Regions from separate parts of the Vibrio chagasii genome, predicted to be linked through region 2. Evidence: predicted binding sites of a transcription regulator. Region 2 holds the regulator's gene; each other region holds the start of a gene.

Region 1 (2,205 bases), 1.4 Mb from region 2:
AAGAGACCTATTAGGTGGCCTACAAGCCCGCGCTATGCTAGTGAGCTTCCGTCCACTTCGTCATAACGACATAACACGCGCAGAAGATCTTGGCCTTGCTCTGATCGGCCCAGATGAATTGAAAGATCTTAAAACGCACCTAACCGCTTGGTTTACGGCTGCTGGCGGTAACGAAGACCAAGAGTGCTAAAAAGAAACATTTAAGAGCAAGCTTCTCTTAAACCAAAATAACAAAGGCGAGTCGCTATTTAGTGACTCGCCTTTTTCTTATCTATTTTCACTCTGTCACTTAACCAGTAAATAAAAAATGGCCGCATCAGTCGATACGGCCATTTCAAAATTTGCTGTCCGATTAAGACTTAAAGCACTTTTTCAACTTAAAGCATTTTACGAGCAGCTTCTACAACCACTTTGATAGAGCGTGCTTCTGTTACTTTTAGTGTGTCGTGATCAGGCGTCTCTTTTTGAGTACGGTTGATGATTACACCAGCAACACAACCCGCTTTCAGACCAGAACTTGCACACATGGTTAGCAGCGTTGCAGATTCCATTTCGAAGTTTAGAACGCCCATGTCTTGCCACTCTTGCATAGAACCTTGGAAACGCTTAACTACACGACCAGAGAACGTGTCGTAACGCTCTTGACCTGGGTAGAAAGTATCACTTGAAGCCGTTACACCCATGTGAACTGTTGCGCCAGCCTCTTCAACTGCTGCTTTCATTGCTGTCGCTACTTCGAAGTCAGCAACTGCTGGGAACTCCATTGGAGCAAAGTGTAGGCTAGCACCGTCTAAACGAACAGAACCAGTAGAAACAATCATGTCACCCACGTTTACGTGAGGTTGGATAGCACCAGTAGTACCAACACGTAGGAAAGTGCGAACACCCAGTTGAGCTAGCTCTTCTACAGCGATAGAGGTAGATGGACCACCGATACCTGTTGAACATACAACCACTGGCTTACCGTCTAGTTCTGCGCGGTAAAGTGTGTATTCACGATGGCTAGCAAGAAATACTGGGTTCTCCATCTCTTCTGCAATTTTTTGTACACGAGCAGGGTCACCTGGAATGATCGCAAGAGTAGCACCGTTAAGATCTGCTTCAGTAACACCTAAATGGAAAACAGCTTGAGACATAGTTCGCTCCTTTTGGCTTATTGGGCTTTTTACCCTTATTTAAGCTCATAGTAAATTCGTGGGGTACGAACACACTCTAACTAAGCTTATTATAAAATGAAGTGACACAGCTCACATCAATGATAGCAACAAGATTTCAAGTTTCACAAAAAACCGATTGGCATCACAAAAATAAGCAATCTCAGTACCTTCGTTGCATACTAATGAGACAAAAAACGCCTTTAACGTATTACCGTTAAAGGCGTTTATATAGTAGGCAATTTTGTATAAGAGCGTTGGATTTAGTCTGCTTTAGACTTGAATCGTAGCAGGCGCAATGCGTTCAATGTCACCAATGCTGTTGCACCACTGTCCGCCAGAACCGCTACCCACAAGCCCGTAATACCAAATAAGCTCGTCACTAAGAACACACCTTTCAAGCCAAGAGCCAGAGCGACGTTTTGACGGATATTATTGATAGTAGCTTGCGACAGCTCAATCATTGCTGGTAATTCAGTTAGACGGTTATGAGTCAGTGCTGAATCAGCAGTTTCCAGAGCAACGTCTGTGCCCCCACCCATTGCGATACCGACATGAGCGGTTTTCATCGCGGGCGCATCGTTAATGCCATCTCCAACCATCGCCACATGCGACTGTTGAGACAACTCTTGTACGTAAGACACCTTATCACTTGGAAGCAGGCTCGCTTTGTACTGCATACCAACCTTGTCACTGATCGCAGCAGCACTGCGCGGGTTGTCCCCTGTCAGCATAATCGATTGAATACCAAGACCATTAAGGCGCTCAATCGCTAACTTCGCATCACTACGTAATGTGTCTTGCCATGCAATCAAGCCAATCGCGTTGGCTGCCTGAGCAGAGTCTTTAACCTCTAATGCAACAACAACGGTTTTACCCTCATCTTCTAGCGATTCGATTTGCTTAGATACCTGTGCATCCAAAGCGAAATCAAGTTTAGATGGCGCAAGTACTCGATATTTCACACCATCGACGTCACCTTCCACGCCACTACCAATCAGCGCTTTCTTGTTGTGTGACTCAGGAATATCGATGCCTAATTCTTCAACTT
Region 2 (2,205 bases):
CCTGGCACCTTCACGCCATGGCAAGATATCCCTGAAAATTCAGACGTGATGTTTTACGAAGGTCTACACGGCGGTGTGGTTGATGGCGACATTAATGTCTCTCAACACGTCGACCTGCTGATTGGCATGGTTCCTATCGTAAACCTAGAGTGGATTCAAAAGTTCGTTCGTGACACACGCGATCGTGGCCACTCACGCGAAGCAGTAATGGACTCCATTGTTCGTTCAATGGATGATTACCTTAACTATATTACCCCGCAATTTTCGCGTACTCATATCAACTTTCAGCGTGTCCCAACCGTAGATACATCAAACCCACTTAACGCCAAAGGGATTCCAAGTTTAGATGAAAGCTTCGTTGTTATACGTTTGCGCGGCATCAAAAACGTCGATTTCCCGTATCTTTTGGCCATGATTGATGGCTCATTCATGTCTCGTCATAACACACTAGTGGTGCCAGGTGGTAAGATGAGCTTTGCTATGGAGCTCATTGTGAGGCCAATCCTACAACAACTCATCGAAACTGGGAAAATAGGTTAACAAAACGACATTCTGGCTGATTACTTTTCATACCGTGATCATGTGCACAATTTTGCGTAAAAAATCGTAGCTTGGTCACGATTAAAATCAAGAAATAGTACCTGAAAAAGGATACTATTCTTAAACGAAACACAAGATAGCTTGCAGCGCTCATCGAGTGCTCTTATCCTAAGAAGTCAATTCAGGCTTAGCTAAAATACGGAAAGCGGCAAGCATACCCTGCAGAGGAAGTGAGATATTATGGTTCTAGGTAAACCTCAAACCGATCCAACATTAGAGTGGTTCCTTTCACACTGTCATATTCATAAGTACCCTTCAAAAAGTACTTTGATCCATGCTGGTGAAAAGGCAGAGACCTTGTACTACATCGTTAAAGGTTCTGTGGCAGTTCTTATTAAAGACGAAGAAGGTAAGGAAATGATTCTTTCTTACCTAAACCAAGGCGACTTCATCGGTGAGCTAGGCTTGTTCGAAGAAGACCAAGAGCGTACAGCTTGGGTTCGTGCTAAATCTCCTTGTGAAGTAGCTGAAATTTCTTTCAAGAAGTTCCGTCAACTTATCCAAGTGAACCCAGACATCCTAATGCGTCTTTCAGCGCAAATGGCAAGCCGCCTACAAGTAACTAGCCAAAAGGTTGGTGACTTAGCGTTCCTTGACGTAACAGGTCGTATCGCTCAAACGCTACTAAACCTAGCGAAACAGCCAGATGCAATGACTCACCCTGACGGCATGCAAATCAAGATCACTCGTCAAGAGATTGGCCAAATCGTTGGTTGTTCTCGTGAGACAGTAGGTCGTATCTTGAAGATGCTAGAAGAGCAGAACCTAATTTCTGCACACGGTAAGACTATCGTGGTATACGGCACTCGTTAATTTCGATTAACTGAGTCAAAAATATGAAAGCCACCAAATGCGAATTTGGTGGCTTTTTCTTTATTGAGAGAAGATACGAGATACGAGATACGAGATACGAATGGAACACATGAGGCTCTCGCCTTGTAAACATTCTCGAAGCGAAGCGTACCCGAGTTTCTAGGGCAAAAACCGTAATCGTATCTTTCTTTAACCGTTGGTGCTTTCGAAGATCTTGTCCGCCGATGCAGCAACAAAACCGGTATAAAGCTCACCATTGGCCATTGGATAGCGCTTAGCGAACTCATAGAAGCCACCAGGAATCATCTCATTGCCTTCAACAAATGCCACTGGCACTTTGTCTGCCATTGTTGATGATTGCTCTAATAACACCTCTGGAGAGCCTTTTACCTCACCACCAGATGCGTTAATCGTAAAGCTAGCATCACTCAGGTAGTCATTCACTGCTTGTACTTCATCGAACTTGTTCAGTTGATTGACACTAACCGTGAAGTGGTTAGCACCGTAACCGTGAGCGGCTAACCAAGAGGCGTATTCGCTCTCCTTCGCTAACAGTTGGAAATCAGCGAAGCTCAAATCCCAAAGGCGGCCACCAAATAGGAATTCGTGTCCCTCTAACTTACTTGCATCAACCTGCTCAACCAATTTGGCAACGATCTGCTGTAATTCACCAGAACACTCTTCTACCTTCAACTCACTAATGAACACTTTCGGTTGTTTTGGGTCTGGGTGTTCGTAGTGTTTAGCCACTAGCTTCTTGCTTTCAAACAAGTAATCGCCACATGCTTTGTA
Region 3 (2,205 bases), on a different replicon from region 2:
TGGTTATCGTTCGGGTATAGAACCTTAGTAATGTTACCCGCATCGATTAGCGCATGTTGTGCTTCGAAGTAGTCACCGTTGTTGAAGCTTGCTAGTGAGAATGGTGCAATTGCCTGGCATTCCCAAAGACGCAGTGGGTAAACCGTGCTTGACTCGTAACCAACGATTGGTAGATCCCATGGCATTGCTTTTACTTCCATACCTGGAACCCAAGTACGCACTTCTTTACCGTCAATGTATTCAACTTCAACATGACCGTAAAAACCAATGTGTTGCGCAAGTTCTGGACGAGCGATTTCCCATGGGTAGCCTTCAACGCCACGCCATGCATCCGGTGCTTCTTTTTGACGCCCGTCTTCGAAAGACTGCTTAAATAGACCGTACTCATAGTGTAGGCCGTAACCTACTGTTGGGAATTCTTGTGCTGCACAAGAGTCCATGAAACATGCTGCTAGACGACCAAGACCACCATTACCTAGTGATGGATCACGTTCTTCTTCTAGAAGGTCCGTTAAGTTCTGGCCTAACTCTTCCATTGCATGCGTGATCTGTTCGTACAGACCCATGCTGATTAGGTTGTTACCCGTTAGACGACCAATCAAGAATTCTAGCGAAAGGTAGTTCACGCTCTTCGCATTTTTGATTTTCTCGTCATTTTCAGTTTCTAACAGGTCAAATGTTGTAAGTTCGGCTAACGCGCGACCCATTGCTAGGTACCATGCGCGGCTATCTGCGTTTTCTATAGTAGTTGCGTAGGTTGCAGATAGATGTTTCTTAACGCTTTCTTGGAACGACATTTTATCGAAAGTTTTTTGCTGAGTTGGTTTCATTTCAGAAATCTCGCTTTTAATAGTTCTAATTCATCTGTGACATATCGTGCATGGTCACCAGAAACTAAACATCCTCCCGCTAACGCGCCAAACAAGGAGTAGATGGGAGGGCGTAGGGGGCGTACCGACATAGGGTTAGTGATCTGACTCTCATGTTCTGACTTCGAACAAAAACTTGGAGTGACTAAGATCACAAGCTCCCGTTCGATAACTTAACTTCGGTTGATGTGATTTTTATTTGACCTAATCAGAGTCATTGTCAAATCTGAGTTTCAGATCACGAAAATATTTTCCGGGTATCATCTTTTGCATTAAATGCAGTGCAAACAGAAACAAAGTCACATTATCGAACCACCACATTTTGTGAGAAAAGTCACAAATAAAGGGCGTAGAGACTCAAAAACATGCAGGAGTGCAAGGTTTCTGCGGAGGATCATAGTCGGTGTCGTTTTGCTTCACGTAATATGAGTAAAGACTTAAGTAATTAGGCTAGTGTCATTGGACAGCACTCAATGCGTGCTTGATAGATTCCAGACCATAGCCACGGAATAGGTGTAAAACTTCGACATGTGGATCCCTTCGAAACTGACTCGTCCCGGCCGCTTACACAATGCAATTCTGCGTCCTAGGGTTCTCGATCTGCTTCAGAATGCAGATTGCTATAAACTCGTACTGTTCCGCTCCCCAGCTGGATACGGCAAGACCACCATGGCTGCCCAGTGGTTGGTAGAAAAACCTAACGTAGGTTGGTATAGCATCGATGATAGTGACAACGATGCCTTCCGTTTCATCAACTACCTACTTCAATCACTCAATAAAGCGACGCAAAACGCCTGTCCTAATGCGCAAAAACTGGCAGAGAAAAGACAATTTTCATCGCTGCATTCTCTATTAAGCGAAGTCTTCGCCGAGATGTCTGAATTCCATCAGGAATGTTTCCTTGTATTGGATGACTATCACCTGGTTAACAATGACGACATCCACGAAGCCATGCGCTTTTTCCTAAAGCACATGCCCGACAACCTAACGCTTGTTGTGACCAGCCGCGGCACACCGCCACTGGGTACAGCAAACCTTCGCGTTCGTGACTTAATGATCGAATTAGGCAATGACTCTTTGGCATTCGATACCGAAGAGACGACACGCTTCTTTAATCAGCGCGTTGCCGATGGTATTGATGACACAACCGCCGATAGTATTTGTAGTTATGTCGAAGGTTGGCCTTCTGCGTTGCAACTTATCGCCCTTCAAGCACAGCACCAAAAACGCACACTGGCGCAGTCTGCTGAGTCATTCTCTCACTTCAATCATGCTCACTTGTGGGATTACTTGGTTGAAGAAGTCTTCGACCTGCTGGACAAAGAAACCCGCCAGT

The links. Region 2 encodes CRP, which controls carbon source genes, mostly activating them, when cyclic AMP is high. Its sites were predicted from a motif close to TGTGANNNNNNTCACA; they were not measured.
Region 1: a site for CRP is predicted at 1,237-1,252, ahead of udp (uridine phosphorylase). Genes of this name have one in related genera too.
Region 3: a site for CRP is predicted at 1,010-1,025, ahead of OCV52_RS22275 (glycogen/starch/alpha-glucan phosphorylase). Genes of this name have one in related genera too.

What each region holds. Positions count from the first base shown of each region.
Region 1 covers NZ_AP025465.1:1,103,922-1,106,126, reverse strand. Annotated here, with positions in the region: gene OCV52_RS05130 (DUF1887 family protein) at 1-190, shown strand, start outside; gene udp (uridine phosphorylase) at 378-1,136, opposite strand; gene OCV52_RS05120 (zinc/cadmium/mercury/lead-transporting ATPase) at 1,418-2,205, opposite strand, start outside.
Region 2 covers NZ_AP025465.1:3,090,920-3,093,124, forward strand. Annotated here, with positions in the region: gene OCV52_RS14325 (phosphoribulokinase) at 1-540, shown strand, start outside; gene crp (cAMP-activated global transcriptional regulator CRP) at 781-1,413, shown strand; gene OCV52_RS14335 (DUF1338 domain-containing protein) at 1,603-2,205, opposite strand, start outside.
Region 3 covers NZ_AP025466.1:1,455,866-1,458,070, reverse strand. Annotated here, with positions in the region: gene OCV52_RS22275 (glycogen/starch/alpha-glucan phosphorylase) at 1-830, opposite strand, end outside; gene malT (HTH-type transcriptional regulator MalT) at 1,398-2,205, shown strand, end outside.